3 regions of the Kitasatospora sp. NPDC004614 genome follow, and region 3 is predicted to be linked to each of the others. Evidence: riboswitches for the same ligand, from Rfam matches in the RefSeq annotation. Region 3 holds a riboswitch; each other region holds the start of a gene.
The links. Region 3 has a riboswitch for cobalamin ahead of ACFYST_RS05230 (acyl-CoA thioesterase). Riboswitches for the same ligand answer to the same signal wherever they lie in the genome.
Positions count from the first base shown of each region.

Region 1 (10,062 bases), on a different contig from region 3:
GGTCCGCCGCCTGCAACTGGCCCTCCAACTGCTGCACCGCCCGGCCGATCGACGCCGCCGTCTTCAGCGCCGCCACATGCCTGCGGCGCAGCCCCTCCAGGGCAGGCGGGTCGAGCCGGGTTCCGCAGTCCTCGTCGAGATGGTGCAGCAACTCCTCGACGAACTGCCACGGCGCGATCCGCGACCCCGCCAAATACCGGGACAGCGTGCCCGGGTTGAGATAGCACCGGGTGGCGTACCGGCGCACCGAGATACCGAGCTCCAGGAACAGCTCCCGCAACGTCTCCGCGAACTCCCGGCACTCCCTGTTCAGTTCACGATCCAGCGGCAGGAGCCCGCCGTCCCGGACAGGCCCCGCCATCACGCTCCACACCCCCGTCGGCCGTTCGTCGATCCGCCGGGTCGCCATGTACGCCGCACCCGAATCCTCCACCCGTACCCGCCGGCCCGTCACGGGTCGGTCGCGCCAACCCCGGCCGCCGCTGCGCCGGGGTGGACAGCAGCATGCCGGATCGTGAGGGTGTTGCGCGCCCCGCAACACGCGGACGCGCCGGACCGGCAACAGGACTGGTGTCCCGTGATTTTGAGGCAGTATCAGATTGACGCGCCGTCAACCGGCTGTCGGATTCACCGCTTTCCGCGCCCCGCGTGTTCATCCGTACGGGCGAGGGCGGAGAGCCTGCGAGGCCGTTCACGTGAGCGGCGCGGCTCCGCCCGAACCCGCACCGCCTCGATCAACGCCCGCTCCGCACCGCCCTTCCCGAGCCCCGGAATGTACGTCACCTGCAAACACCCCAGTGCGTCCAGGGTGCCCTTGATCACTGAGCCGCCGACTCGCACCGCTCGAGCCACTCGAGGTACCAGGTGCCAAAGGTGTGGCGGTTTCCCGCCGCGTCGACGTACGGCTCGAAGGGCGGGTTGATGCCCTGCTCCCGGTCGCGGAGTTCCCCGCGATGCGGGCCGACGACGATGAGCCAGCCGGATGCCCCGCACCCGTCGTTGCTGAGGTGGATCGCACCCCGCCCGCGCTCCCGGTACCAGCGTTCGCCGCCGGCCTCACCGAAGGCCCTGCGGAAGTCGGAGCGGTTGTCTGCGCCTTGGGGCGTGGGCTCGTATCCGGCGGCTCGAAGGATTTCCGCCTGGCGGGTCGGCCAGTCCTCGGTCTCGACGAACGGCCCGCTGGAGTCCAGCAGCCAGCGCAAGGTCTCGTCGTCGTCCCAGACCCACCCCCACCTGCCGTCGACTCGGCGCAACGAGGTGAGCTCGAACCCACGGACCTGGGCCGTTCACCCCGACCTCGGCCAGGAACGAGCGGTAGTCGGCGGGGAGTTCGACACCGCACTGCGCCTCGACCTCCGCGATCTCGTCGGGAGTCAGGACGGGTTCGAACGTCGGATGCCGAGAGGGCGCGAGGCCACGCGCACGCCGATCCGCCTCCTCCACGGCGATGACCCGCTCCCGGACTGACGGCCAGTCGATCTGGCTGTTCATGGCACTCCTACTCGACGACGGGCGGACTGTAGCGCCCGCCACCGACACACTGGGCGGACGTACCGAGGCTGTAACAACGATTGCGCAGGTCCGCGTGCGCGCCGCACCGTCGGCCGGGTGTCGTGCCCTGGGGGAGGTGAGAGCGTTAAGCAGGGCAGTTGGATCAGCGTGAGTAGGAGGACTCCTTGATTGCACCTCAGGTCCGCAGGGTTGCCCTGGCGGCGGCTGCGGCGGCCGTGGCGATGATGACGGTGATGCAGCCCGCGACGGCTGCCGGTCCGGTGCGGCGTGCGTTCGCGGACCGGACGGACAACGGGTTCCAGAGCGACTGCCTCACGGCCATCAACGCGTACCGGGCCAAGCACCAGGCACCTCCGCTCGCAATCGATCCGGAGATCGTGGAGTACGCCAAGTCCCGCGCACAGAAGATCTCCGAGCCGGGCGGCTTCCAGCACGACGGTCTGGCCCGTGCGTACGGCGAGACCCTGAGCTGGAGCTCGTTCGCCGGCGACAACCCCGAAGGCGGCTACACGCCGGACGGTTGCAAGGGCGCGGTGGACTCCTGGTACGCGGGGGCCGCGTCCTACGACTACAGCAAGCCCGGTTTCTCCCGCGAGACCGGCAACTTCACCCAGCTGGTGTGGAAGTCCACCACGAAGATCGGCTGCGCCCGGGTGGGCGGCCGGCGCGACGGCGGCCCCGACAAGGACGGTTACTTCTGGTTCGACACGTACATCGCGTGCGACTTCGCACCGCGCGGGAACTCCGCGGCGGATCCGAAGGACCCGGGCAAGTCGTACCGGGAGAACGTCCTGCCGGTGGTGAGGTCGTAGGGCCGTCGTCAGAGCTGAATTCCGGCCGAGAACCAGGGCGGTGTTCAGCCGTCCCGCAGGATGCGGTGGGCGATCGGGTGGTGTACGCGCAGCAGCGCCGGCAGGGCGCGGGAGGCGCCACCGCGACGACGGGGCGGCCACGTTCGATGCCCCGGACGATCGTGGTGGCGGCCTCGGCGGCCGACAGCTTGCGGACCGCGCCCTCCCGGTCCGCCGTCATCGCCGTGTCGACCAGGGCAACACCACCTCCTGCACCCGCACGGACGGCGTGTCGGCCTGCACCTGGTAGCGCAGCGACTGCACCAGCGTGTGCACGGCGGCTGTGGGAGCTGTGGGAGCTGTCGGAGCGGCTGACCGGCGTCCGGTTCGACGTCTGAACCACCAGGGCCGTCAGCGCGTCAGTCCGACAGGCCGTCAGCCCGGCAGCTCCGCGCGGAGGGTGTGGGCGGCGGCGACCAGGCTGTGGAGCGCGGCGCGGGTCTCGGGCCAACCGCGGGTCTTCAGGCCGCAGTCGGGGTTGACCCACAGGCGCTCGGCGGGGACGGTGGTGAGCGCCAGGCGCAGCAGCAGGACGGTCTCGGCGGGGAACGGAACGCGCGGCGAGTGGATGTCCCACACGCCCGGGCCGACCTCGGCCGACCAGCCGGCGGCGGCCAGCTCGTGGGCGACCTGCATGTGCGAGCGGGCCGCCTCCAGGGAGATCACGTCCGCGTCCAACTCGCCGATGGCGCCCAGGATGTCGCCGAACTCGGCGTAGCACATGTGGGTGTGGATCTGGGTGTCGGAGCGCACCGGCGAGGTGGCCAGCCGGAACGCCCCGGTCGCCCAGTCCAGGTACCCGGGCCGCCCGGCCCGGCGCAGCGGCAGCGTCTCGCGCAGCGCCGGCTCGTCCACCTGGATCACCGCCGCGCCCGCCGCCTCCAGGTCGGCGACCTCGTCGCGCAGCGCCAGCGCGACCTGCCGGGCGGTGTCGGCGAGCGGCTGGTCGTCGCGGACGAACGACCAGGCCAGCATGGTGACCGGTCCGGTCAGCATGCCCTTGACCGGGCGGTCCGTCAGGTTCTGTGCGAACGCGTACCAGTCGACGGTCATCGGGGACGGGCGGGAGATGTCACCGGCCAGCACCGGCGGCCGCACGTACCGGGTGCCGTAGGACTGCACCCAGCCGTGCCGGGTGGTCAGGTAGCCGGTGAGCTGCTCGGCGAAGTACTGCACCATGTCGCTGCGTTCGGGTTCGCCGTGCACGAGCACGTCCAGGCCGGCCTGTTCCTGGCAGGCGATCACCTCGCGGATCTCGTCGGCCATCCGCGCGTGGTAGTCCGCCTCCTCCAGCAGTCCGGCGTTCAACTCGGCGCGGGCGGTGCGCAGTTCGTCGGTCTGCGGGAACGAGCCGATGGTGGTGGTGGGCAGCGGCGGCAACTGGAGCCGGGCCCGCTGGGCGGCGGCGCGGACGGGGTACGGGTCGGCGCGGCGGGTGTCGGCGTCGGTGACGGCGGCGGCGCGGGCCCGGACGGCCGGGTCGCGGGTGATCGGGGATGCCGCGCGGGACGCCAAGTCGGCCCGGTTGGCAGCGAGTTGGGCGGTGACGGCGGAGGTCCCCTCGCGCAGGGCGCGGGCCAGCAGGGCCGTCTCGGCGGCCTTCTGCCGGGCGAACGCCAGCCAGCGGCCGATCTGCTGGTCCAGGTCGCGCTCGGCGACCACGTCCAGTGGGACGTGCAGCAGCGAGCAGGACGGGGCGACGTCCACCCGGTCGGCGAGGCCGAGCAGGGTGGCGAGGGTGGCCAGCGACTTCTCCAGGTCGTTGATCCACACGTTGCGGCCGTCCACCACGCCCGCGACCAGCCGCTTGCCGGGCAGGCCGCCGACCGCGGCGAGATCGGCGAGGTTGCCGGCGGCCGGTCCGGTGAAGTCCAGCGCCAGACCCTCGACCGGGGATTCGGCAAGTACCGGCAGGGCCTCGCCGAGGCGGTCGAAGTACGAGGCGACCAGCAGTTTCGGACGGTCCGTCAGCGCGCCGAGGTCGCGGAACGCGCGGGCGGCGGCGTTCAGTTCGGCCGGGGTGCGGTCCTGGACGAGCGCCGGTTCGTCCAGTTGGGCCCATCCGGCGCCGGCGGCCCGCAGTTCGGCCAGCAGTTCGGCGTACACCGGCAGCAGCCGGTCCAGCAGGGTGAGCGGCTCGAAACCGTTCGCGGTTCCGGGCGCGGCCTTGGCGAGCAGCAGGTAGCTGACCGGGCCGAGCAGCACCGGGCGGGCCCGGTAGCCCTGGCCGAGTGCCTCGCGGAGCTCGCCGACCTGCTTGGCGGAGTTCGCGACGAACACCGTGTCCGGCCCCAACTCCGGTATCAGATAGTGGTAGTTGGTGTCGAACCACTTGGTCATTTCGAGCGGCGCGAGTTCCTGGGTGCCGCGCGCCATGGCGAAGTAGCCGGCCAGCGGGTCGGCGTCCACCGCGGCCCGGTGCCGGGGCGGGATCGCACCGACGGCGACGGTGGTGTCCAGCACGTGGTCGTACAGCGAGAAGTCGCCGGTGGGGACTTCGGTGATGCCGGCGCCGGCCAGTTGACGCCAGTTGGCGCAGCGCAGTTCGGCGGCGGCGGCGAGCAGCGCGTCAGCGGCGACGGTGCCCTTCCAGTAGCCCTCGACGGCCTTCTTCAGTTCCCGGTCGGCGCCCTGACGGGGGTAGCCGTGGACAGTTGCCGCGGCTGTGGACCTCGTGGTCAAGGGGACTCTCCTTCGCGAGCCTCGAACCTGGGTCCGACGACACCGCGGAAAGCGAAGGCCCGTGAGTCGTGCGGCGCTGTCAACTGCGCCTGCCCGACCGATGGTTGGCCGACCCGCCCGCGAGGTCACCGGAGGCCGGGAGCGAGCCGTCGCACCCGGGCAACGGGCAGGTCTTCGGACTCGCGGGCCCCGCCCGGGCCGACGCCCGGACACCTACTGGCCGTCGCTTCCCGGGCCCGTCCGGACCCAGTGCGTATGACGGCGGTCGTTCCCACTCACCGCTGCGGGGCAGTCCCGGATTCCCACCGGGTTCCCTCTTACGACGCGCCTGCCCAGAGGCAGTGCGCGAACCAGTTGCGCGATCAGTCTAGAACGAGGCGGACGGGTGGGGGAGTTGGGCTCCGCACCCGTCCGCTCGATGGGGTGTGCGGGGTCAGTCCTCGGTGCGGCGCAGCAGGTAGCTGTCCATGATCCAGCCCTTGCGTTCGCGCGCCTGCTCGCGCAACTCCGCGATCCGGTCCGCCTGTTCGGCGAGCGGACCGGAGGCCAGGATCTCGTCCTCGGTGCCCAGGTAGGCGCCGTAGTGGATGTGCACACCCGCCGGGTCGATCTTGGTGAACGCGGCCTGCCCGTCCAGCATCACCACCGCGTCTTCTGAGCCCGGCCCGAAGCCTTCGGCGGCGAGGCGGCGCCCCGTGGTGATCCGCACCGGCCGCGCGGTGCGGGTCAGGGTGGTGCGGTGGCGGGCGGCCAGGACCGAGATGCTGCTGATGCCGGGGATGACGGTGTACTCGAACTCGGTGCGGCCGCGCGCCAGGATCCGGTCCAGCACGGCGGTCACGCTGTCGTACAGCGCCGGGTCGCCCCAGACCAGCAGGGCACCGGTCTCGCCGTCCGCCAGCTCCTCGATCACCGCCTGCTCGACCAGATCGGCCCGCCGCTCCCGCCACTCCTCGACGGCCTCCCGGTACGCGGCCGTGCTCCGGTCGCGCGCCGGGTCGATCAACTCGACCACCCGGTGCCCGGGCCGCCCGTGCTCGGCGATCATCTGTCGCCGCAACCGGATCAGGTCCTGGCGCTCCTCGGGCTTGTCCAGCAGCAGAAACGCATCCGTGCGGCCGATCGCCTTGACCGCCTCCAGAGTGAGGTGGTCGGGATCGCCCGCGCCGATGCCGATGACGAGAAGGGTACGCATGACGCCGATTCTGCCTGGTCCCTCCCGCGCAGCCGCAGGTGGGAGGCACGTTGGGGAACGGATGCTCCGTCAACCAGCTGCCGCCTTCGAACTCGGCCGGGTGTCGTCCTTCCGCGGGGGCCGATCCCGAGGGGCGCGGTGGACCAGGGCGGTGCAGGGGTGGGCGAACGGTTTTCGGCCCCGATCCGGCGGTAACGCCGCAGGTGGGACGCGGTCTGTTCACGGACCCGGCGGCCTGCCAGGCTCACCGCGCCGGACACCGACCAGGAGGGGCAACGGAGATGACAGGACTTCGGCAGACACTGACCAGATGGATCGCGGTGATGGCCGTCCTGCTGGGCGCCGTCACGCTTGTGAGCGCGCCGACGGCGCACGCCGCTCCGGCGGTGGCACAGGGTGCTCCGGCAGTGGCACAGGCCGCTCCGGCAGTGGCGCAGGGAGCGACGACCACCATCTGCGGGTACACCCCCGTCCCCGCAGGCTGGGTGATCACCAGCGAGAACTGGGCCGGGTGCAGCGGCTACGGGCTGTTCACCATCACGGAGTTGGGCGACGCCACCACCATCCAGGCCTGCTCCAACTCGCCCGTCCCCGACCACTGGGTGATCACGGCGATGCAGACCGGCCCGACCTGCGGCAGCAGTTACCCGCTGTACTCGCTGCTGAAGGTCACCACCCAGACCACGCTCCAGGACTGCGCCCAGTCCGCGATCCTCCCCGGCTGGGTGATCACCGCGGTCCAGACCGTCTCGCCCGCCTGCGGCACCTACGGGACGTACACCGTGACGCTGATCCCGCCCACGGCGACCTCGTACCAGGCCTGCGCGATGTCGCCGATCCAGGACGGCTGGGTGATCACCTCCTCGCAGAACGGCGCCGGCTGCGGCAACTACCCGCAGTACTCCCTGCTGAAGGTCACCACCCAGACCACGCTCCAGGACTGCGGCCAGTCCGCGATCCTCCCCGGCTGGGTGATCACCGCGATCCAGCCCAACTCGCCCGCCTGCGGCACCTACGGGACGTACACGGTGACGCTGGTGACCACCCAGACCTCGCTCCAGGTGTGCTCCAACTCCCGCATCCCCGACGGCTGGGTGATCACCACGATGCAGAGCGGCGCCGGCTGCGGCAGCTACCCCGGGTACTCGCTGGTCAAGGTCGCCGACCAGACGACGCTCCAGGTCTGCGGCCAGTCCGCGATCCCGTCCGGGTACGTCATCACCCAGGTGCAGAGCAACAATTCGGCCTGCGGCACCTACAACGTCAACACCCTGACGAAGGTCACCACCCAGACCAGCCTGACCGTCTGCGGACAGTCGCCGATCCCCGCCGGCTGGGTGATCACCCAGGCGTTCGGCAACTCCGGACTGTGCGGGGTCTACACCGTGTACACGCTGACGAAGGTCACCACCCAGACCTACCTGGTGGTCTGCGGCCCGTCCCCGATCCCGGCCGGCTGGGTGGTCAGCAACCAGGTCAACGGCTCCCAGTGCGGGACGTACACCGTGCTGCTCATCACCAAGACCTCCTGACCCTCCGCCCCGCGCGCCGGGCTCTCACCTGCGGGGCCGGCGCGCGGGCTCCACGGTTCCCACAGCGGGAACGGGTTTCAGTGGGCATGAGTGGAACGGCTTCGGATCGCCGGAGTGAACGGGACGGGCGGACCCGGGTCCTGGTACGCGGTCGGCGGACGGCTGGTGCTGACGTCCGCGCATGTCTTCGTCGACCGTGTGGAGCCGCTGTTCGCCTGCGCCGAGGGGTTGGCGGTGCGGCGGGGGCTGTGCCGGCGTGGGTGGTGACGGTGGTCAGTGGCAGGTCGGGTCCTGCTGGTGGTTGTCCGGCGGGGCCGCTGCCGCGGGAAGCGGGTCGGCGGCGTCTTGAGGGTTTCCCGGAGGCGGTTCACTGACGGGGCGTCGGGCGGGTAGCGCCGCCGCCACCGCTCGTCCCCGACCGCTCATCGTCTGGCGTCCTCGTCGCGGTGATTCCGTAGTACCGCGGGCGGGCGGACGTCGCGGCGCAGCAGGTAGATGCCGGAGGCCGCCGCCAGGGCGGCCATGCAGGCGGCGAAGACCAGGCCGGCGTGGGTGAGGCCGAGCGGGCCGCTGAGCAGGCCGATGCCGATCACCGGTACCGAGATGCCGAAGTACGCCACCACGAACAGCGCCGACAGCACCCCGCCGCGCTCCTCGGCGGGGGCCGCGTCCGCCACTTCGCCGACGGCTCCGCGCAGCCCCATGCCCTGGCCGGTGCCGCCCACCAGCGCGGCCAGGACGAGTGGCGTCAGGGTGTCGGTGGCGAGGGACAGGGCGAGCAGGCCGAGTCCGGCGATCAGCACCAGGCAGCCCAGCGGGATCGCCCGGGCCGCGCCGAGTCGGGGCACCAGCAGCTGGCCGCCGGTGGACGCGAAGAACGCCAGGCAGACGATCGCGCCGACCGCGGCGTGGTTGTGCACGTCCAGGTTCTCGGCGAGGAACGCCGGGCTGACCGAGGTGAACACCCCGAGCAACGAGAACCCGGCGAACGCGGCGATCCCGGCCGGCACGAACACCCCGCGCACCTGCGGCGGCAGACTCGGCCGGCGCGGGCGCGCCGCACGCAGCGGTTCGGCGTCCGGCACCGTCTCGGGCAGCGACCAGGTGACGGCGAACGAGGCGGCCAGCAGCGCCAGATGGACCAGGTACGGCAGCGTCAGCGGGTGGGAGGTGTACTCGGCGAGCAGCCCTGACAGCAGCGGGCCGAGGCCGAGGCCGCCCATGTTCGCGGCGGTGGCCACGAACCCGGCGCGGGCCTGGCGGCCGGGCGGGGCGAGTTCCAGCACGTATGCGGTGGCGGTGCCGGTGAACAGGCCCGCCGACAGTCCGGACAGCAGCCGGCCCAGGAAGAGCAGCGGCAGACCCCCTTCCGCCAGGAACGCCACCGCGGCCGCCGCCGCGCAGCCGAGCCCGACCAGCAGCACCGGGCGCCGCCCCACCGCGTCCGAGACGTTGCCGACCAGCAGCAGCACGCCGATCACCCCGAGCGCGTAGACGGCGAACACCACCGTCACCATCAGCTCGGAGAAGCCGATCTGCTCCTGGTACAGCCCGTACAGCGGCGTGGGCAGCGTGGTGCCCGCCATGCAGACGGCGAACGCGCCCGCCGCCCCCAGGTACCCCGAACGCTGACGACCGGTCATGCGCCCCACGTAACCACGGGCCCGCCGCCCCCGCTCCCGGGCGGAGCGAAGGCGCAGGTCAGGGGTGTCGGTGACGCACTGTTGAATGGGCGCCATGACTGTTCGTGAACTGGTGTCCCTGCTGCCCGAACCCGCTGTGCTGCGCGACCGCTGCCGGGCGATCGCCATGCTCGACGTGATCCTTGACGGGTACGGCCTCATGCACACGTTCGTGCCCGGCTGGCGGGAGGGCGTGGATCTGGCGCGGATGGAGAACGGCGGGGGCGACCTGTACGCGATCGTGTTCGACCCGGCCGGGGTGTTCCTCTACGGCTTCGACCACGAGAGCGACGCGACGCCGTGGCGGGAGGAGGACCGCGCGCACTGGCCCGGGCTGCTCGACGGGCTGCCCGCTTCGCTCGCCCGCTACGCGAAGGAGCCGGAGTTCCAGTTCGAGGGGTTCTTCGACGCCTCGGTGTGCGCGTGGCGCGAGGCCGGTGACAGCGCCTGGCGGTGCGGGCCGGTGGAGTTCGGCCCCCACGAGTCGGACGGCGGCGGCTGGCTGTTCGACCTCGTCGTGGACGGGAGCCCGGACGCCTTCGTGGGTTTCGCCGAGGACTACTACGAGCGGTCCGTCGATCGGGACGCGGTGGCAGCCGTCCTGGCGG
Region 1 covers NZ_JBIALR010000026.1:32,981-43,042, reverse strand. Annotated here, with positions in the region: gene ACFYST_RS33490 (response regulator) at 1-409, opposite strand, end outside; partial or broken gene ACFYST_RS33485 (GNAT family N-acetyltransferase) at 703-798, opposite strand; gene ACFYST_RS33480 (hypothetical protein) at 819-1,202, opposite strand; gene ACFYST_RS33475 (CAP family protein) at 1,677-2,324, shown strand; gene metE (5-methyltetrahydropteroyltriglutamate--homocysteine S-methyltransferase) at 2,739-5,045, opposite strand; cobalamin riboswitch at 5,193-5,415, opposite strand; gene cobF (precorrin-6A synthase (deacetylating)) at 5,479-6,240, opposite strand; gene ACFYST_RS33460 (hypothetical protein) at 6,522-7,772, shown strand; gene ACFYST_RS33455 (MFS transporter) at 8,195-9,415, opposite strand; gene ACFYST_RS33450 (hypothetical protein) at 9,510-10,062, shown strand, end outside.
Region 1: another riboswitch for cobalamin. It lies ahead of metE (5-methyltetrahydropteroyltriglutamate--homocysteine S-methyltransferase); the one in region 3 lies ahead of ACFYST_RS05230 (acyl-CoA thioesterase).

Region 2 (10,062 bases), on a different contig from region 3:
GCCGCGGTACTGCGCGCCCAGCGCGACGGTGAGGAAGTCGCCCTCCTCGACCCGGCGGTCGGTGGGCTGGTGGCGCTCCAAGCCGGAGTGGCTGCCGGTGCCGACGGAGACCGGGAAGGCGGCCCGGTCGGCGCCGTGGTCGATCATCCGGCGTTCCAGCTCCATCGCCAGGTGGCGTTCGGTGCGGCCGACCAGGATCGATTCGAGCAGCTCGCCGAGCGCCTGGTCGGCGATCTCGGCGGCGATCCGCAGGTCGGCGAGCTCGTGCTCGTCCTTGACCACCCGCAGCCGCTCCACCGCCCGGTCCAGGTCGAGCAGCCGGGCCGGCTCGGCCTGCCGGGCGACGGCGCGGTGCCGGGCGACCGTCAGGTCGTGCTCCTCGACGGCGAGGTCCCGCACCCGCAGCCGGGCGGCGGCCTCGGCGGCGGCCACCGCGGCGTCCGTCTCGGCGGGCGCCGCCAGCCGGGTGACCTCCTCGTCCACCTCGCGCTCCACCGACTCCTCGGGCGGCACGTCCTGCGGCAGCGCCAGCACCGCGCGTTCGCGGGTGAGCAGCAGCGCGGCGCCGCACGGCGGGCAGCCGGTGAGGTAGCGGACGTTGGCGGCGCGCGTGATCAGCGCGGCGTCGGCTCCGGAGGCGCTGCAGTACTCGCGGAGGCGTTCGCGTCGGGCGGCGTGCGCGTCGGACATGTCTCCGAGCCTACGAACGGGGCCCGGGGGCCGCCCGTCGGAACGGGCCCGATCGGGGCGGGAATGCGGCGGGGCAGGGGCGTGTTGTGGCCACATGAAAACGGCAATCGTTGCCGAGAGTGGAGGTTCGAGATGGCGCGCAGCGAGCTGCGACCGGTGATCACGCTCCGGTCGGCGGCGGGCACGGGCTTCAGCTACGTGACCCGCAAGAACCGGCGGAACAACCCCGACCGGATCGTCCTGCGGAAGTTCGACCCGGTGGCCGGGCGGCACGTGGAGTTCCGCGAAACCCGCTGACCACAGGGCAGTTGAGGGCGTTCGAAGGCTGTTGAAGGCTTGGCGAAGGAGGAGCAGATGAAGCAGGGAGTGCACCCCGAGTACCGTCCGGTGGTGTTCCGGGACAAGACGGGCGGCCTGTCGTTCCTGACCCGATCCACGGCCACCAGCGGCCGGACGGTCGAGTGGACGGACGGGCGGGCGTACCCGGTGGTGGACGTCGAGACGTCCTCCGCGAGCCACCCGTTCTACACCGGCAAGGCCCGCCTGCTGGACACCGCGGGCCGGGTGGAGCTGTACCGGCGCAGGTACGGCCTCTGACAGACGTGCGGCGAAGGGCCCCGGGAGCTTCCCGGGGCCCTTCGCTCACTTGCCGGCCGGCGGGGGCACGGAGACCACCAGGGTGAGCCGGCAGTCGCCGGTGCCCTCGTTGCGGTAGCTGTGGGCGGTTCCGGCCTCGTAGGAGGCGGTGGAGCCGGCCGGGATGCGGTGGGCGCGGCCGTCGAGGACGAGGGTGAGTTCGCCCTCGTCGATCCGGGCGATCTCGACGGTGCCGGCCGGGTGCGGGTCCGAGGCGTGGGTCTCGCCGGGGCGCAGGTGCCAGGTCCACAGCTCCAGCGGGCCGGGGGCCTCGATGCCGTTCAGCAGGACGCCACTGCCGCCGTCCGGGCCGCTCCACAGCCGCACGGCGTCCTCGGCGGGGATGATCCGCACCACCGAGGTCTCGTCGTAGTCGAGCAGCCGGGCGATCGAGACGCCGAGGGCGTCGGCGAGCCGGACCACGGTGCCGACACTGGGGTTGGTGCGGGCCTGCTCGATCTGGACCACCATGCCGCGGCTGACGCCGGAGCGGGCCGCGAGGGCGTCCATGTTCGCGCTCGGCGTCGTGGTCCTCTCGCAGACCGCCGCCGCCCTGGTCCTCGTCCTGGCCGTCACCGCCACCGGCGGCTGGGCCGACGCGGGCCCCGCGCTCTGGTACGCCGTCGCGGCCGGCGTGATCGGGCCGGTCGCGCTGCTCGCCTTCTACAAGGCACTGGCGCTCGGGCCGATGGGCGTGGTCTCACCGCTGGCCACCGTCGGCGTGCTGGTGCCGATCGGCGTCGGCCTGTTCCTCGGCGAACGGCCGGGCGCCGTCCAGGGGTTGGGGATCCTGGTGGCGATCGCCGGGGTCGCGCTGGCCGGCGGCCCGCAGCGCGGCGGACCGGCTGTGAGCCGCCGGGTCCTCGTCCTCACCCTCTCCGCCGCGTTCGCGTTCGGCGCGGTGCTCGCCCTGATCGCGCATGGCAGCGCCGGCGGCGGACTGCTGCTGACGCTGTGCGTGCAACGACTGACCAACGCGGTGGTCGGCATCGGCATGCTGGCCGCCGCCGCCCGCCGGGAGCCGGTCGAACTGCGCGGCGCGGCCCGTTCGTTGCCCTCACTGACCGCCGTCGGCGTCGCCGACGTGGCCGCGAACGGCCTGTACGCCGCCGCCACCCACCTGGGCTCGGTCGCGGTGGCGGCGGTGCTGGCCTCGCTCTACCCCGTGGTGACGGCGCTGATGGCGCGCGGCCTGCTCAAGGAACGGCTGCTGCGGGTCCAGGTGGTCGGCGCCGGACTGGCCGTCGCCGGAACGCTGATCCTGGCCGCAGGTTGACTTCCCGTCAGGCCGCGCGTTCTCAGGCCCCTGCCCCCGCGAAGGCCTTGGACCGCCGGGCGATCCGCCAGTAGCCGATCGCCGCCGCCCAGACCACCACGAACAGGCCGACGATCACGAAGCCGACGTTTTCCAGACCGAGTCCGGCGATCCAGCCGGACACCGGATCGTCCAGGCCGAACTTGTCGTGCAGCACCGCGACCAGCTCGATGGTGCCGATCACGAAGGCCACCGCGATCGACAGCCCCGTAATGGTCAGGTTGTAGTACACCTTGCGGACCGGGTTGGAGAACGCCCACTGGTAGGCGAAGTTCATGAACGTGCCGTCCAGCGTGTCGAACAGGCTCATCCCGGCCGCGAACAGCAGCGGCAGGCAGACGATCGCGTACCAGGGCAGGCCGGACGCCGCACCCGAACCCGCCATCACCATCAGGGTCACCTCGGTCGCGGTGTCGAAGCCCAGGCCCAGCACCATGCCCACCGGGAACATCTGCCCGGGCCGGGTGATCGAACGGGTCGCCCGGCCCAGGATCCGGGCCAGGAAGCCCCGCGAGTCCAGGTGCTTCTCCAGCTCGGCCTCGTCGTACTCACCGGCCCGCATCGCCCGGAACACCCGCAGGATGCCCAGCAGCGCCACCAGGTTGAGCGCCGCGATCAGGTACAGGAACGCCCCCGACGCGGTGGTGCCGATGGTGCCCAGCACCTGATGGGTCGTCGAACCCTCGTCCATCAGGGTGCCCGCCAGCGCCGCCCCGCCGGCCACCAGCGCAGCCATCAGCACCACCATCGAGGAGTGCCCGAGCGCGAACCAGAAGCCCACCGAGACCGGCCGGCGGCCGTCCGCCATCAGCTTGCGGGTGGTGTTGTCGATCACCGCGATGTGGTCGGCGTCGAAGGCGTGCCGCATGCCCAGCGTGTAGGCCGTGATGCCCAGGCCCACGCCGAACACCTGGGTACCCACCTGGTACTTCTCCGGCACCACCAGGAACAGCAGCGTCCCGAACGCCGCCACGTGCAGGGCCAGGATCACCGCCATCAGGCCGGCGGTGCGCAAGGTGTCCTCGCGCCGCCAGCGGAAAGCAGGAAGAGGGGAGCCCGGGACGTTTCCGGGCACGGTCGAATTGGACGCGGTCATCCGCGCATCACGCTCCAGCACCTCGTGGATCACTTCGTGAGATGCCGTGGCCGGTCTCCTGGCTGACGGGGTGTTCGGCGTCGGCGCCCGGCCTTCCCGGCCGCGAGCGGCCAGTGGCACGAGGTGGGAGCCGACGACTCCCCGATCACAGTGGCGAGGGCCGCTCCGGACTCCTGTGACGAGCACAGTGCACCGGCTTCCCGAACACCACGGCCCGCCCACCGTAGATCCGGCCACCACGCGGCGGCAAGAGCGTCACACCGCGCAGGTGTCGAAGATCACGCCCGCCCGGCGGCTGACGGCGCGTCACGCCATCCAGAAGAACACGCAGGTCATCCGCTTCTCGTCCAGGGTGGAGCCGTAGTACTCGGTCGCGGTGTGCATCAGGTTGGCGGTGTACAGCAGCAGCCGGTTGTAGCGGTGCGGAACGGCCAGATCCTCGGTGAACGAGTCCGGCGGGACGAAACGGGTGCCGAGCGCGTCCACCAGATTGTTGTGCGGGGCGACCACGGTGTTCCCGCCGAGCCGGCCCCCCGGCAGGCTCTGTCGGTAGAAGCTCGTCCCGCACCGCTTCGGCACGTTCGGGTTGAGGTACAGCACGGCGGCGTACCGGCACAGCGACCGCGAATCGGTGTGCGGCCGCGGCTCGCACTCCCCCTCCCCCACCACCTGCACGCAGTTGTGGTTGAACGTGCCGCCCTCGGCCTCGCTCAACGCCCAGATCCGCGGCGCCTGCACGGTCTCCCGCACCAGCTTCTCGACGTGCGCCAACTCCTCCGGCTCCAGCCCGGGCATCGCCCGCAACCCCGGCCAGGGCTCCGGCCTGTGCGGATACCCCTCGTCCCAGTCGGTACGCGCCAGATGCCGGGCCCGCACCGCATCCGGATCCGGCAGGACATCGTCCAGCACCCAGTAGTCACGCCCCTTGGTGGGCTTGCGGTACGGGAGGACCGGAAGGGCCGGAGTCGGGCGCGGGCCCTGGAACGGTTGCACGGGCATGGACCCGACAATAGGAGCGCGCCCCGAACCCCTCGCCCAAGGGCCGGTCAACCTTCCGTCAAGGCTTCCCCACTACCCTCCGTGATGACGACCCGTCATGCCTGCTGGCAGCGCGGGCACCAGAACAGGTTCCGGGCCGCCAACTCCTCGGTCCGCACCGGGGTTTCACACACCAGACACGGCTGATCCTGCCGCCGGTACACGTACACCTCACCACCGTGGTCGTCCACCCGCGGCGGACGCCCCATCGCCTCCGGCGTGTGCTCCGGCCGCACGGTGTCGATCCGCCCCGCCGCGACACCGTCATGCATCAGCGCCACCAGATCCGCCCAGATCGCGTCCCACTCGGCCCGGCTCAGATCCCGCCCCGCCCGGTGCGGACTGATCCCCAACCGGAACAGCACCTCCGCGCGATACACGTTGCCGACACCCGCCAGCACCTTCTGATCCATCAGCAACGCGGCCACCGTCGTCCCGCTCCGCGAGATCCGCTGCCACGCCGCATCCCCCACCTCCCCCGGCCGCAACGGATCCGGCCCCAGCCTGCGATGCACCGCCGCCTTCTCCCCCGGCGTCAGCACCTCGCACGCCGTCGGCCCCCGCAGATCCGCGTACCCACTCCCGTTCTCCATCCGCAACCGCACCTGCCCCACCGGCTCCGGGGCCTCCCCCACCCCGAACTCGTACTTCCCGTACAACCCGAGATGCACATGCAGCCAGTCGTCGCCGAACCCCAGGAACAGATGCTTCCCGTGCGCCTCCGCAACCTCCAACACCCGCCCGTCCAGCAGCCCCGCCCCCTCCGCGAAGCGCCCCTGCGGCGACGAAACCCGCACCGCCCGCCCCCCGAACAGCTCCCCGTTCAACCCGGCCAACCGATGCACCACATGCCCCTCGGGCACCCGCGCCACCTCCACATTCGTTCCCGTCCAACACCCCCATTCTCCCCGCCCCCACCGACACCCCGGCAGAGCCGGCCTGCGCGCAGCGCTCGTCGCGGGTCGGGTTGCGCGGCGCGGGTGGAGGGAGCTCCCCGCAGGGGGTCAGCGTTGGTGGAGGCGGGAGAGGATCGCCTGGTCGAGCGCGGCGGCCGTCTCGGGGACGGTGAGGTTGGAGTTGTCGATGATGGGGAGGCCGGAGGTGCGCCAGCCGGCCATGCGGCCGTGGATGCGGGCCACTTCGTCGTCGGAGAGGCGGCGGTTGCCGGAGCGTTCGGCGTTGCGGGCGAGGACGCGGTCGAGGCCGGGGAGGAGGACGACGGGGATCATGCCGGGGCCGATGTGGCGCTTCCAGCCGCCGAGGCCGATCGCGGGGCGGTCGGGGAAGACGGCGTCGTCGATGATGCAGGAGATGCCGTTGGCGAGGTAGTTGCGGCAGGCGAAGCCGCAGGTGCGCCGGGCGAGGCGGTACTGGGCCTCGGAGGCGGTGTTCCAGCCGGACTGCGGGTTGGCGAACCCGGCCTGGACCCACTCGCGGACGTCGTCGAGGCTGATGTGCGCGGTGGGGGTGGGACGGCGTTCGGCCCAGTAGCGGGCGACGGTGGTCTTGCCGGCGCCGGCCGCGCCGATCAGCAGGACGGCGATCGGTCCGACGGGCAGCGGGGCGGCCGGTGCGGGCATCGGCGGTGGCGCGGCAGGGAGTTGGACGGTGCCGCCGCTGGGGAGCAGGAAGTGCCCGGTGCCGCCGGGGACGACGGGCGCGACGGCCTTGAGCGGGACGGTCGGCCGGTCAGGGCGGGTGGCGATCGGCCCGAGGGTGGGTATGGCCTGGGTGGTGGCGGGCAGTACCGGTGCGGGGTACGGCTGTTGAGGGGCCGTCGGATACGGGGGCGTCCCCGGGCGGGGCGGCACCTGGCCCCCCGGATGGTGGCTCTGCGCGTACTGGCTCACCGTCACCTCCCTGCGCCGAATGTACACGTCGGCCCGGTGGCGGGCACAAGTCCGCCACCGGGCCGCGCGGTGCTCAGCGGGTGGTCAACTGTTCGGCGAGTGCCCGCAGGGCGAGTTCGTACGAGCCGAGACCGAAGCCCGCGATGGTGCCGGAGGCGACCGCGGCGATGACCGAGGTGTGCCGGAAGGTCTCGCGGGTGTACGGGTTGGAGATGTGCACCTCGATGAGCGGGGCGGTGCGCTGTGCGGCGGCGTCCCGCATCGCGTACGAGTAGTGGGTGAACGCGCCGGGGTTGATCACCACGGGGGTCTTGGCGTCCGCCGCTTCGTGCAGCCAACCGACCATCTCGGCCTCGGAGTTGGTCTCCCGGACCTCGACCGAGAGCCCGAGCTCCGCGCCCAGGGCAGCACAGCGCGCAACGAGCCCCGCGTACGACGTGGAACCGTACACGTCGGGCTCTCGGGAGCCCAGCCGGCCCAGGTTGGGGCCGTTCAGGACGAGCACCGGGACGGCGGTCATCCGGAGACCTCCGCGTACGCGGCGACCAGCAGCGACGGGTCGGGGCCTTCGAGGACGGAGGTCTTGGCGAGGCCGTCGAGGACGATGAAGCGCAGCAGGTCGCCACGCGACTTCTTGTCGATCTTCATGGCGTCCAGCAGCTTCGGCCAGGCATCCGCCCGGTAGCTGAGCGGCAGGCCGACCGAGGCCAGTACGGTGCGGTGCCGGTCGGCGGTGGCGTCGTCCAACCGCCCGGCCAGGCGGCCGAGTTCGGCGGCGAAGACCATGCCGATGGAGATCGCCGCGCCGTGCCGCCACTTGTAGCGCTCGTTGCGTTCGATGGCGTGGCCGAGGGTGTGGCCGTAGTTGAGGATCTCACGGCGGCCGGATTCCTTGAGGTCGCCGGAGACCACGTCGGCCTTGACCTGGATGGCCCGCCGGATGAGTTCCAGGGTGTGCGGGCCGGCGGGGGTGGTGGCGGCCGCGGGGTCCTGCTCGATCAGGTCGAGGATCACCGGGTCGGCGATGAAGCCGGCCTTGATCACCTCGGCGAGGCCGGAGACGTAGTCGTGCTTGCCGAGGGTCTCCAGGGTGCCGAGGTCGGCCAGCACGCCCGCGGGCGGGTGGAAGGCGCCGACCATGTTCTTGCCTTCGGCGATGTTGATGCCGGTCTTGCCGCCGACCGCGGCGTCCACCATGCCGAGCAGCGTGGTGGGCACCGAGATCCAGCGCACCCCGCGCAGCCAGGTGGCGGCGACGAAGCCCGCCAGGTCGGTGGTCGAGCCGCCGCCCAGGCCGATGATGACGTCGCTGCGGGTGAAGCCGGTCTGGCCGAGCACCGACCAGCAGTACGCGGCGACCTCGACGCTCTTGGCGTCCTCGGCGTTCGGGACCTGCAGGACGATCGCCTCGTAGCCCTGGTCGACCAGGTCCTCGCGGATCGCCTCGCCGGTGGCCTCCAGCGCCTCCGGGTGGATGATCGCCACCCGCTTGGCCTTCGGGCCGATCAGCGGGGCGAGTTCGCCGAGCAGCTGGTGCCCGATCAGCACCTCGTACGGGGCGTGGCCGTCACTACCAGCAACGGCAATCCGAACGATGTCACTCATGAGGGTTCTTCAGCTCCAGTGCTTCAAGTACGGCGTCGGCGGCCTGCTCGGGCGTGCGGCCCTCGGTGTCGACCACGGCGGTGGCGACCTCCAGGTACAGCGGGCGGCGGGCCTCCATCAGTTCGCGCCAGCGGGCCCGGGGGTTGACCGCGAGCAGCGGGCGGGGGGCGTCCAGGCCGACCCGCTTGACCGCGTCGCCCAGCGCGACCTCCAGGAACACCACGGGCAGCGGGGCGAGCACTTCGCGCGTGGAAGGGGCCATCACGGCGCCCCCGCCGAGCGCGAGCACGCCTGCAAAGTCCGCACAGGCTGCCTCGACGGCTTCGCGCTCCAGCTGCCGGAAGTGCGGCTCGCCCTCGTCGACGAAGATCTCCGGGATGGGCTTGCCGGCCGTCCGCTCGATGTCCTCGTCGGTGTCGCGGAACGGCAGGCCGAGGCGCTCCGCGAGGACCCGCCCGACGGTGGACTTGCCACTGCCGGGCGGGCCGACCAGCACAACTACCGGGGCGCTCATCGGACGATCAGGTTGTCGAGGTACGACTGCACGTTGCGACGGGTCTCGGAGACGTTGTCGCCACCGAACTTCTCCGCCACCGCGTCGGCCAGCACCAGCGCCACCATCGCCTCGGCGACGATGCCGGCGGCCGGCACGGCGCACACGTCGGAGCGCTGGTGGTGCGCCTTCGCGGGCTCGCCGGTGCGCACGTCCAGCGTCTGCAGGGCGCGCGGGACGGTCGCGATCGGCTTCATCGCGGCCCGGACGCGCAGCAGCTCGCCGGTGGACAGTCCGCCCTCGGTGCCGCCGGAGCGGCCGGTGGCGCGCTTGACGCCCTCGGGGGTCGGCAGGATCTCGTCGTGCGCCTGGGAGCCGGGGATCCGGGCCAGTTCGAAGCCGTCGCCGACCTCGACGCCCTTGATCGCCTGGATGCCCATCAGCGCGGCGGCCAGCCGGGCGTCCAGGCGGCGGTCCCAGTGCACGTGCGAGCCGAGGCCGACCGGCACGCCGTACGCCAGCACCTCGACGACGCCGCCCAGGGTGTCGCCGTCCTTGTGAGCCTGGTCGATCTCGGCGACCATCGCCTTCGACGCGTCGGCGTCCAGGCAGCGCACCGGGTCCTCGTCCAGCCGGGCCTCGTCGGCGGGCAGCGGCAGCACCCCGGCCGGGGCCTTGGCGGCGGCCAGCTCGACCACGTGGCTGACGATCTCGATGCCGCAGGTCTCCTTCAGGTAGGAGCGGGCGACCACGCCGAGCGCGACCCGGGCGGCGGTCTCCCGGGCGCTGGCGCGCTCCAGGATCGGCCGGGCCTCGTCGATCGAGTACTTCTGCATGCCGGCCAGGTCGGCGTGGCCCGGGCGGGGGCGGGTCAGCGGCTCGTTGCGGGCCAGGCCCGCGAGCACCTCGGGGTCGACCGGGTCGGCCGACATGACCTGCTCCCACTTCGGCCACTCGGTGTTGCCGACCATGATCGCCACCGGCGATCCCATGGTCTCGCCGTGCCGGACACCGCCGAGGAACGTCACCTCGTCCTGCTCGAACTTCATCCGCGCGCCGCGACCATAACCGAGCCGCCGGCGGGCCAGCGCGTCGGCCACCATGGCGGTGGTGACCGGCACTCCGGCCGGCAGGCCCTCCAGCGTCGCGACCAGAGCGGGGCCGTGCGACTCCCCCGCCGTCAGCCAGCGCAAGCTACCCACCGAAAAGCTCCTTCGTCAGCGGCCCGCTCGCCGCGAACGGCGGCCGGTCCGGCGTCTCGTGCTGCCCGGCCGCGGAGCGCGGCGGGGCAAGCACCGATCCTTTCACGTCCGGGCGGCCGCCGGGGGCACGGTCCGCG
Region 2 covers NZ_JBIALR010000004.1:67,746-77,807, reverse strand. Annotated here, with positions in the region: gene ACFYST_RS12525 (aminopeptidase P family protein) at 1-690, opposite strand, end outside; gene rpmG (50S ribosomal protein L33) at 823-987, shown strand; gene ACFYST_RS12515 (type B 50S ribosomal protein L31) at 1,045-1,287, shown strand; gene ACFYST_RS12510 (XRE family transcriptional regulator) at 1,333-1,836, opposite strand; gene ACFYST_RS12505 (EamA family transporter) at 1,835-2,602, shown strand; gene ACFYST_RS12500 (HoxN/HupN/NixA family nickel/cobalt transporter) at 2,625-3,737, opposite strand; cobalamin riboswitch at 3,768-3,964, opposite strand; gene ACFYST_RS12495 (DUF6445 family protein) at 4,044-4,736, opposite strand; gene ACFYST_RS12490 (Fpg/Nei family DNA glycosylase) at 4,832-5,638, opposite strand; gene ACFYST_RS12485 (AAA family ATPase) at 5,780-6,625, opposite strand; gene aroQ (type II 3-dehydroquinate dehydratase) at 6,699-7,145, opposite strand; gene aroB (3-dehydroquinate synthase) at 7,142-8,230, opposite strand; gene ACFYST_RS12470 (shikimate kinase) at 8,223-8,744, opposite strand; gene aroC (chorismate synthase) at 8,741-9,925, opposite strand.
Region 2: another riboswitch for cobalamin. It lies ahead of ACFYST_RS12500 (HoxN/HupN/NixA family nickel/cobalt transporter); the one in region 3 lies ahead of ACFYST_RS05230 (acyl-CoA thioesterase).

Region 3 (10,062 bases):
TGAGCGCCACCATGTTCAGATAACTGCCGTACGCGGAAACCGCGTTGCCCGCGACGAGTAAGCGGAAACGCTTCACCTCGGCCCACCCCCAAATCCGTGACATGGACGCGCCTGGTATGGATTGCCGCAGTCTAGGAAGGTGAAGATCCTCATGGCAAGACCTTCACAAAGCAGTTCGGATTTCGATGCCGAGGTAAGCGAACGGCAAAGCCCCGGACCGGATGGGGCTGCCCGGTCCGGGGCGATGAGGTCACTGACGGTGCGTCAGGAGACGTTCAGCGTGATGTCGTCGAGGACGAACGAGGTCTGCTTGGTGTAGTCCTCGGCTCCGGTGAACTTCAGCGTGACGCTCTGGCCGGCGTAGGCGGCGAGGTTGAAGGTGCGCTGCTGGTAGCCGGCGGCGGCGTTGACGTTGGAGTAGGTGGCCAGGGTAGTGCCGTTGGCCGTGACGGTGAGGGTGTCGAAGACGGTGGTCGGGGACGACGCGGTGTCGATGTGCAGCCAGAAGCTGAGGTTGTAGCTGCTGCAGCCGGTCGGCAGGGTGACGGTCTGGGCGAGGGTGTCGGTGTTGGCGGCGCCGTAGCCGTCCAGCCAGACGTCGTAGGTGCCGGAGTGGACGGGCTCGCTGGTGCTGCTGTTGATGGTGCTGGCGCCGCCGCTGTTGGTCTCGGTCCAGCCGGAGGTGCTGCCGGTCTCGAAGCCCGGGTTGGTGATCAGCTGGGCGGGGGTGCAGGTGGTGCCGCCGCTCGCGGCGACCGTCCAGGTGAAGGTGGCGGTGGCGGACGGCCCGGTGGAGTCGGTGGCGGTGACGGTCACCGCGCTGGTGCCGGCGGTGGTGGGCGTGCCGCTGATCAGGCCGGTGGCCGGGTTGACGGTCAGTCCGGCGGGCAGGCCGGTGGCCGCGTAGGACAGCGTGCCGCCGGCGGTGTCGGTGGCGGACAGCTGGAGGCTGGTCGCGGTGCCGACGGTGGCGGTGCGGGCGCCCGGGTTGGTCAGCGAGACCGAGCCGGTGTTGCCGCCGGAGCCGCCGCCCTGGGCGAGCCAGTCGGTGGCGTTGAGGGCGAGCGCGGCGTCGGTGCCGGCCGGGTCGTTCCACCCGTTGTAGAGGGTGTTGCCGGGCTGGCCGGTGCCGTCGTCGATCGGCGAGGAGTCGCCCCAGATCGCCACCCGGCCCTTGCCGAACGTCGAAGTGACGAACGCCGCACCGGTGTTGCCGCTGTAACCGGTGCGGTAGACCAGGCCCTTGACGTTCGGGTTGTCGGCGGGCTTCAGGGTGAAGGTGGTGCCGTTGCGGATGATCGAGCCGGTGACGGTCCCGAACGGCCCGTTGATCACCGGGTCGGTGGCGGAGGAGATCGCCCGCGGGTTGTCGGTGGTGATGTTCAGGAGGTCGACGGAGAAGCCGAACGGGTCGTTGTTGTTGACGCCGTTGCTGGTCAGCAGGTCGTTGATGATGGCCGGGGAGTCCCAGCCGTCGTTGTTGCGGTCGCTCTGGGTGTGGTCCGAGATCAGGAACAGGCCGCCGCCGTTCTGCACGAACGTCATCACGGCGGTCTTCTCGGCCGCGCTGAGGCGGATGTTGGGCTCGGGGATCACGAACTCGTCGAAGTTGGCGAGGTCGAGCGCGCCGCCGGTGCCGTAGGTGATGGTGTTGCCGGCGGGCAGCGTCTTCAGGCTGTAGTTGCCGGTCTTCTGCAGCGCCACGCCCCAGGCCGAGATGGCGCCGGTCCAGCTGGTCTCGCTGGTCGGGTTGGCGTTCTGCGCCAGCGGGTCGGGCTGGCTGGTGGAGATGATCCAGTCCGCGTTGCCCGCGGTCTCCGCCTTGGTGTTGTCGAACAGCACCCGCTTCGGGGTGCCGGTGGCGGCCGCGGCGGCGTTCTTGGGGGTGGCCGCGGTGGCGTGCTGCGGGACGGCGCTCGCGCCGGCGGCGACCACCAGTGCGGCGGCGGCGAGGGCCAGCGGGCGGGCGGCCTTCCACGTTCTGATCATCTGTCAATCTCCTAGGACCACAGGAACCATGGGGTGTGGTGCGGTGCGCTACGCGCGTAGGCGGGCACACGCTGCCATGGTGGGGTAATCGGAGCTTGAACGGAACATGTCGATCACGCGCCGTCCGCAATGGTGCGGTTTGTCCCTACGTGAGGGTGATCACCTTGCGGCGGCGACAACCATGAGCCCGGAACGCCAGGTGGGACGGCATTCCGGGCTCACGGACGGTGGCGCCGCGTCAGGCAGCCGCGGGTTCCAGCAGAGCCGGGACGGGACGCGGGTGGCTGTCGGCGTCGATGGCGACGAACGTGAGCCGACCGGTGGCGACCCGGGTGACCGGCCCCGTGGCGTTCCAGCGCTCGGCCGTGACGGTGACGTGGACGGTCATCGAGGTACGCCCCGCCCGCTCCAGCTCCGCGTGCGCGGTGAGCAGGTCACCGGCCCGGACCGGGGCCAGGAACGCCATGCTGTCCACGGCGGCGGTGACCGCCGGGCCTTCGGCGTGCCGGGCGGCGGCCGCGCCGGCGGCGTCGTCGATGAGCTTCATCACCACGCCGCCGTGGATGGTGCCGTAGAGGTTGGTGTCGTGCTCACTCATGATGTGCGCGAGCGTCACCTCGGACGCCTGTGCGGGCTTTGCGGCGGACACCACAGGTGCGACGGTCTGATCTGCCACGTCAACTCTCCTTCGCGAGTCACGGCTGGACGATCCGCGGCGCCGGTGGGCACCGCGGGCGGCGGCAGGTCTTCGGACTCGCGGGCATCTCCCCAGGAGGGCCTGTCTACTGGCCGTCGCTTCCCGGACCGGTCGGGCCCAGTGCATGTGACGGCGGTCGTTCCCGCTCACCGCTGCGAGGCAGTCCTGGACTCGCACCAGGTTCCCTCTTGCGACGCTCCAGCCCTGGCTCGGACGGGGGCGAACCGCTGCCCGACCAGCCTATATCCCCATCCGAGGTGCTCAGTCCGCCCTCCGGCCGGGAGGCCTGGGAGCTGTCGGCCCGCGGGGCGTCGGGGCCGACTTCGACGGCGGGGCGGCGGCGGGACGGGGGCGACCGGTGGGAAGGTCACGCCCCCGAGGGGGTCGGTTCGCCGGGCAGCCACGACGCGTCGGGCGGGTGAGGGTCGGACCGGCGGCCGGCGCAGCGCGAAGGCCTCGACGGCGACGGGACCGGGTCCGCCGGGCGATGTCACGGGCGTCGGCGCGGGCGTCGGCGCAGGCGTCGGGGTGGGTGGGGGCGCAGGCGTCGGGGCAGGCGTCGGCGCAGGCGTCGGGGTGGGTGGGGGCGCAGGCGTCGGGGCAGGCGTCGGGGTGGGTGGGGGCGCAGGCGTCGGGGCAGGCGTCGGGGCGGGTGGGGTCGGGTCGATGGACAGGCGCGAAGGCCTCGACGGCGACGGGAACGAAGTAGCCGTGACCGGCGGGGAGGTCACGCGAGGCGCTCTGCCCTGCGCCCGCCCGGAGGGGTGTACGTCCGCCGGGCGGTGCCACGGGACGTCGGCACGGGCCGGGGGGCGGATCGGCTGCCGGGCGCAGCGCGAACGGCTCGGCAGCGACGCGACCGCAGGGCGCTCCGCGTGGAGTGACGTCAGTCCACCAGGCGCGGCACCAACGAACCCGGCAGCAACACGACCGCGAGGCGCTCCACCGCAAAGGCATCAGTCCGCCGGGGGGGGCGCCACGGGGCGTCGGCGCAGGGTCGGGCGCGGCGCGCAGGGCTCGGCAGCGGCGGGACCGCCCGGCGTCCGCCCGGAGGGGCGTCAGTCCGCCGGGCGGTGCCATGGGGCGTCGGGGCGGGTGGGGGTGGGGGTGGCGGTCAGGCGGAGGGCGTAGGTCTCGGCGGAGACGGGGCCGAGGTAGTGGTGGCCGGTGAGGTGGCACCAGGCGGGGAGGTCGAGGGGGGCGGCGGGGTCGGTGGCGTGGACGTGGACGATGGTGCCGGCGGGGGCGTCGGTGATGGCGGCGCGCAGGCGCAGCAGCAGGGTGACGCAGAGCAATCCGCGTCCGTCGACGGTGAGTTGGGGCGTCTGGTGGTCGGTCATCGCTTGGCCCGGGTGGCGGCGGTGGCGAGGGCAGGGAGGATCAGCAGGGCGAGCAGGCCGCCGCCGAAGGCGAGGACGGGGTAGCCGGCCAGGTCGACGACGGTGCCGGAGGCGAGGCCGCCGGTGGCGCCGGAGATGGCGATGGCGACGTCGATGCTGCCCTGGGTCTTGGCGCGGGTGGCGAGCGGGACGGCGTCGGTGAGGATCGCGGTGCCGGAGACCAGGCCGAAGTTCCAGCCGAGGCCGAGCAGAACGAGCGCGAGGGCGAGCAGTGGGGCGGAGTCCGCGGGGGCGACGGCGGCGAGCGTGCCGGCCGCGAGCAGGGTGAGTCCGGCGGCGGCGCCGATGGCGAGCGGGCCGTACCGGTCGACGAGCCGTCCGGTGAGCGGGGAGGGCAGGTACATCGCGGCGACGTGCAGGGAGATGACGAATCCGGCGGCGGCGGTGCTCTGTCCGGCGTCGTGCATGTGGACGGGCGTCATGGTCATCACGCCGACCATGACGAGCTGGGTGACCACCATGACCTGCGCTCCGAGCAGGACGCGGTTGCGAACGCGGGCGGTTGACGTGGCGTCGGTGGCGGCGGAGGTGTCGGCCTCGGCGGTCGGGGCGGCCGCGGCGGCGGCGCGGGCGAGCAGCAGCGGGTCGGGGCGCAGCCGGGTGGCGAGGACGATCGCGGCGGCGGCGTAGGCGACGCCGCCCAGCAGGAACGGTCCGGCGAGGCGGGGCAGGTGCAGGGCCTCGGCGAGGGCGCCGGTGGGGTCGGCCAGGTTGGGGCCGAGGACACCGCCGAGGGTGGTGGCGACCAGCACGGTGGAGATCGCCCGGGCCCGGTGCCCGGGTGCGGCGAGGTCGGCTCCGGCGTACCGGGCCTGGAGGTTGGTGGCGGTTCCGGCGCCGTAGACGAACAGCGCGAGGAACAGCAGGACGGGGCTGTGGAGCGCGGCGGCGGCGATCACGCCGACGCTGCCGAGGGCGCCGGTGGCGTACCCGAGGGCGAGTCCGGGGCGACGGCCGCGGGCGGCGGATATTCGGCTGACCACGATCGCGGCGAGCGCGCTCCCGGCGGTGAACAGCGCGCTGGGCAGCCCGGCCAGCCCGGTGCTGCCGAGCATGTCCTGGGCGAGCAGCGCCCCGACGGTGATGCCGGCGGCCAGTCCGGCTCCGCTGAGGATCTGGGAGGTGACCAGGACCCGCAGGATGTGCCGCTGAACGGCGGGGTCGGCGGCGAGTTCGGCGGGTGGCGGCGCGGTGGTACTGGTCACGGACGTTCCTCGATTCTCCATGGTTCTGTGGAATACCATATCGGCCGCCCCTCCCGGCAGACCGCGTCCGACCGCACTGCTACCGTCCCCGGCCGTGCACACTCGCCCCGACGCCCAGGATTCCCCCGACGCCGCGCTCGCCCTCCGCGGCGGCCTGCCCGACCAGCACGCCGCATGGGCGTTCCTGCGCTGGTACGCCGACACCTGGTTGGGGCGGCCGCTGCGCCCCGAGGACGGCTGCCCGGAGGAAGAACTGGCGTCAACAGGACGGGAATTGGAGCTCGAACTGCCTGCCGCGCTGCGCGCCGGATACCGCCTGCTCGGCCGCCGGACGGACCTGACCTCGGCGCAGGACCCGCTGCTCCCGCCGGCCGGGCTGTTCACGTCGGAGGCGACGGACACCGCGGACCGCGCGCTGGTGTTCCGGGTGGAGAACCAGAGCGCGGCGGCCTGGGGCATCCCGCTCGACCGGCTGTCCGAGGCGGACCCGCCGGTGCTGGTCGAATCCCGGGACGGGTGGGTGCCGTTCCTGGAGCGCGTCTCGCTCGCCTGGGTGGAGCTGGTGCTGATCGAGTCGCTGCTGGCGGACGGCGCCCACGCCGACTCCTGCGAACTGCCCGCCGCGCACTTCCCCGCGCTGTTCCGCCACGTCCACCGGCTCCCGCTGCCGGACCATCCGATGTGGACCGGCCCCGACGAGTCGCCGCTGCGCTGGTACGCCGCCCCGGGCGTGCTGGTGCGGCACGACGGCGGCGAGGACCTGTGCTGGCTGCACGTCCACGTGCGCACCGCCGAGGAGTTGACGGTGTTCCGGGAGGCGTACCCCGCCGACTGGGTGTGCTGAACGAGCGCCCGGCGCACATGTCGGGAAGGGCGCGCTGGGCGGGTGCGACGAGCGCCCCCTGTGCGAGTGGTGAAAGGGACTCGATGGGCGGAGCGCGCGTTCCGGGGCGCGGCGCGCTGCCACGCTGGGCCGATGATCTCTCGACGCGGACTCCTCTTTGCCTCCGGTGGCGCGGTGACGGCCGCCGCCCTGGCCGGCCCCGGGGCCGACATCTCTCGTGCGGCGGACGCGGCTCCGTCCGACCCGGCGCGGAAGGCGGCGGCGCTCGTCATGGCGCGCCGGATCCTGCTGACCGACGCCGACCACAACGACCTGACGCTCGAGTACCTGAAGCTACTGACCGGCCGTCAGCGCGTGAAGAAGACCGAGACGCGCGACGTCCTGGTGGTCGGCGCGGGCGTGGCCGGCATGGTGTGCGCCCGGCTGTTGCAGGCGGCGGGCCACAAGGTGCGGGTGCTGGAGGCGAACCGCAGCCGGGTGGGCGGCCGGGTGAAGACCTTCCGCGGCGACGTGTGGCAGGACTCCCGGCTGCACGCGGAGGCCGGCGCGATGCGCATCCCGTCCAGCCACGTGCTGACCCTCGCGCTGGCCGACCACCTGAAGGTGCCGCGCCGCCCGTTCGACCTGGTGGACCTCCCGCCGGTGCCGGACCAGGTCTCGCACGACGCCAAGGTGGTCTACAAGTCGTGGACGGGCGAGGAGTTCGCCAGCGGCGAAGCGCCCGCGTACGTCGCGCCGAAGGGTCTCGGCAGCCGCTTCCTGCACGTCAACGGGCAGACCGTCACCAAGCAGCAGTACGCGCAGGACCCGGCGCCGATCAACAAGAGCTTCGGCTGGGACAGCAACCAGACCGCCTCGAAGGCCTTCGACAAGGCACTCGACACCGCCCGCGGCTACACCATGGACAAGAACAAGGACGGCACCTGGACGGACAAGCCGATCGCCGAACGCGTCACCGGCATGGCCGAGCTGCTGTACGACATGGACGGCTACTCGCTGCTGCGCTACCTGCAGGAGGGCGAGGGCTGGGGCGACGCCCAGATCCAGGCGGTCGGCACGCTGGAGAACCTGACCAGCCGGCTGTCCTACGGCTTCCTGCACTCCGTGTTCGACGCGGGCGACATCAACCCGTCCGTCACCTACTTCGAGTTCAACGCGGGCACCGACGCCCTCACCGAGGCGCTCTCCAAGGGCCTGACGATCGCGCGCGGCCAGGTGGCCACCCGGGTCCGCACCGACGAGCACGGCGTGACGGTGACGGCCGAGCCCGAGAGCGGCCCGGAGGACGAGGCCTGCGACGGCGCGATCGGCGGCAAGTCCACCGACTACCGGGCGGACATGGTGGTGCTGGCGGTGCCGTTCGCGGCGCTGCGGCACGTCGACTTCGAGCCGCTGCTCCCCTACGGCAAGCGCCGCGCGATCAGCGAACTCAAGCACGACACCGCGCACAAGGTGCTGCTGGAGTTCACCGAGCGCTGGTGGGAGTGGGACGAGAACACCTGGAAGAGCAAGCTTGGCAACGACTACAAGCCCGCCCCGCACGGCGCGGCGGTGGCCGCGGTCGGCGGCGGCTGCATCTCCGACGAGGCCAGCCGGTTCATCTACTTCCCCTCCCACCCCAGCGACGGCGGCGCGCCCGGCGGTGTCGTGCTGGCCGCCTACAACTGGGCGGAGGACGCGCTGCGCTTCGACGCCCTCACCCCCGCCGACCGGCACACCGAGGCGCTGGAGCACCTGACCGGCCTGTACGGCGAGCGGATCCGGCGCTACGTCACCGACCGGCACGTCTCGCAGTCCTGGCTGCGCAACCGCTGGGCGCTGGGCGAGGCCGTCATCGAGACGCCCGGGCAGCTGCTCAGCCTCGGCCCGCACGTGGCGACGCCCGTCGAAGGGAAGCTGTTCTTCGCCGGTGACCACTGCCAGCCGCGCTACCACGCGTGGATCTCCGGCGCGATCGCCTCCGGCGTGGAGGCCGCCCTGCAGGTCGCCAACACGGTCTGACCATTCACACCACCCGCCGCCGGTACCCGATGTTTCGTCAATCGGGCACCGGCGGCGGGCGTTTCGCCGTCCCGGCCCGAGCCTTTCCGACGGCGGATCAGGCCGAGCCCCGCGCTGCCCGGCCGGCCGTCAGTGGCCGTGTCCCGGAGGGCGTCGCGGCGGGCACACGGATACCATCGGCCCATGCGCGACACCGGAGGGGACCAGCGGCGCTCCGTGCTGCTGGCGTTCCGCTCGGCGGTGGCACTGCACCGACTGCTGGACGTACTGCCGGTGTTCGAGGGCGACGGGCGGATCTCCCGCTGGTTCACGCTGGTGCCGGGTTCCCGGTTCGATCTGGAGGCGCTGGCAGCGCTGGACCGTTCCGGCGCCCGGGTGATCGACTTCGAGCAGGCCACCGCCCGGCCGTTCGACCTGGTCCTGACCACCAGCCCGAAGGGCGCGCTGGCCAGCCTGTCCGCTCGGGCCCGGGCGCTGCTGCCGCACGGCGCGGGCTTCAACAAGGCGCTGCGCGAGGAGGGTTCGCCCGAGCTGCCGTCCGGCCTCGACCCGGCGTTCCTGCTCTCCGACGGCGCGCCGTGGGCCGATCTGCACGGTCTCGGTCATGCCGAACAGCTGTCCCGGCTGGCCGAGTTCTGCCCGCCGGCGGCCACCCGAGCGGTCGTCGTCGGCGATCCGACGCTGGACCGGATGCTGGAGTCCGACCCCCGCCGCGAGGCGTACCGGGCCGCGCTCGACCTCGGCGACCGGACCTTGCTGGCGGTGCTCTCCACCTGGGGGCCGGAGAGTCTGCTGGTCCAACGCCCTGATCTGCCGGGCGAGTTGGTGCTCGGCCTACCGGTGGACCGGTACCGGGTCGCGCTGCTGGTGCACCCCAACGAGGTCGGCGAGCGCAGCCGGCTCGACCTCGCCGAGCAGTTCCGTCCCGAGCTGCGGGCCGGTCTGCTGCTGCCGTCCCCGCACCAGGACTGGGCGGCGGTCCTGGTCGCCGCCGACGCGGTGATCACCGACCACGGCTCCACCGCCCTGTACGCCGCCGCGCTCGGCCGTCCGGTGCTGAACGCCTACGACGGCGGCCGGGAGTTGATCGCCGGTACCCCGATGGCCCGGCTGCTGGCCGCCGCACCACGCTTCACCGGACTGGACACCGTCCGCGACCTCCCCCCGGCCACCGCTCCCCCCGGCCCGGCCGCCGACGCGTTCGACCGGCCCGGGCAGGCGCTGGGCCTGCTGCGCACCGAGCTGTACCGGCTGCTCGACCTGACGCCCCCGCGGCAGCCGGTGCTGGCCCAGCCGTTGCCCCTGCCGTCGGTGCCGCGGTCGGCCGCGCCGGCGCTCGCGGTGCGCGCCGAGGTGGACGGGCAGCGGGTGCGGGTGGAGCGCTTCCCGGCCGCGACAGAGCTGCCGATCCACCACCTGTCCGCCGAGCACCCGGTGGCCGCGCTGGCCCAGGTGCGCAGCGCCGCCGTGCTGTGGCGACGCCCGGGCTCCGGCCGCTGGACGGTGGCCGGCTGGACCTCCCACGTGCTCGCCGAACTCCCCGCCTGCCTGACCGCCGCGGCCGTCCTGTCCGCCGACCGTTTCGTGCTACGGCACCGCCACCACGGCCCGTTCACCGTGCAGCTCGCCCCGGGCCGGTCCGGTGGGCGCATCCACCGCATCGACCCGACCGCCGCCGTCTCCGCCGTCCACGCCTGGCTCGGCGCCCACCCGACAGCCGACGGCCCTTTCGAACTCGACTGCGTGCTGGGCCCGTTCACCGCCCGCCTCACCATCCGCCCGGCCCGCGCGGAGGAGCTCGACGCGGAGCTGTGACCGGCGATCAGGCGGGGAAGTTGCCGCCCAGGCTCCACATCACGGACCAGGGCTGGCCGGGGACGACGGACTTCTCGAAGACGTTGCCGTTGGTGGCGCCGGAGTAGACCC
Region 3 covers NZ_JBIALR010000001.1:1,184,037-1,194,098, reverse strand. Annotated here, with positions in the region: gene ACFYST_RS05240 (MFS transporter) at 1-76, opposite strand, end outside; gene ACFYST_RS05235 (putative Ig domain-containing protein) at 265-1,989, opposite strand; gene ACFYST_RS05230 (acyl-CoA thioesterase) at 2,228-2,665, opposite strand; cobalamin riboswitch at 2,732-2,876, opposite strand; gene ACFYST_RS05225 (sulfurtransferase TusA family protein) at 3,745-4,026, opposite strand; gene ACFYST_RS05220 (MFS transporter) at 4,023-5,291, opposite strand; gene ACFYST_RS05215 (SMI1/KNR4 family protein) at 5,386-6,135, shown strand; gene ACFYST_RS05210 (FAD-dependent oxidoreductase) at 6,268-8,136, shown strand; gene ACFYST_RS05205 (translation initiation factor 2) at 8,320-9,951, shown strand; gene ACFYST_RS05200 (hypothetical protein) at 9,959-10,062, opposite strand, start outside.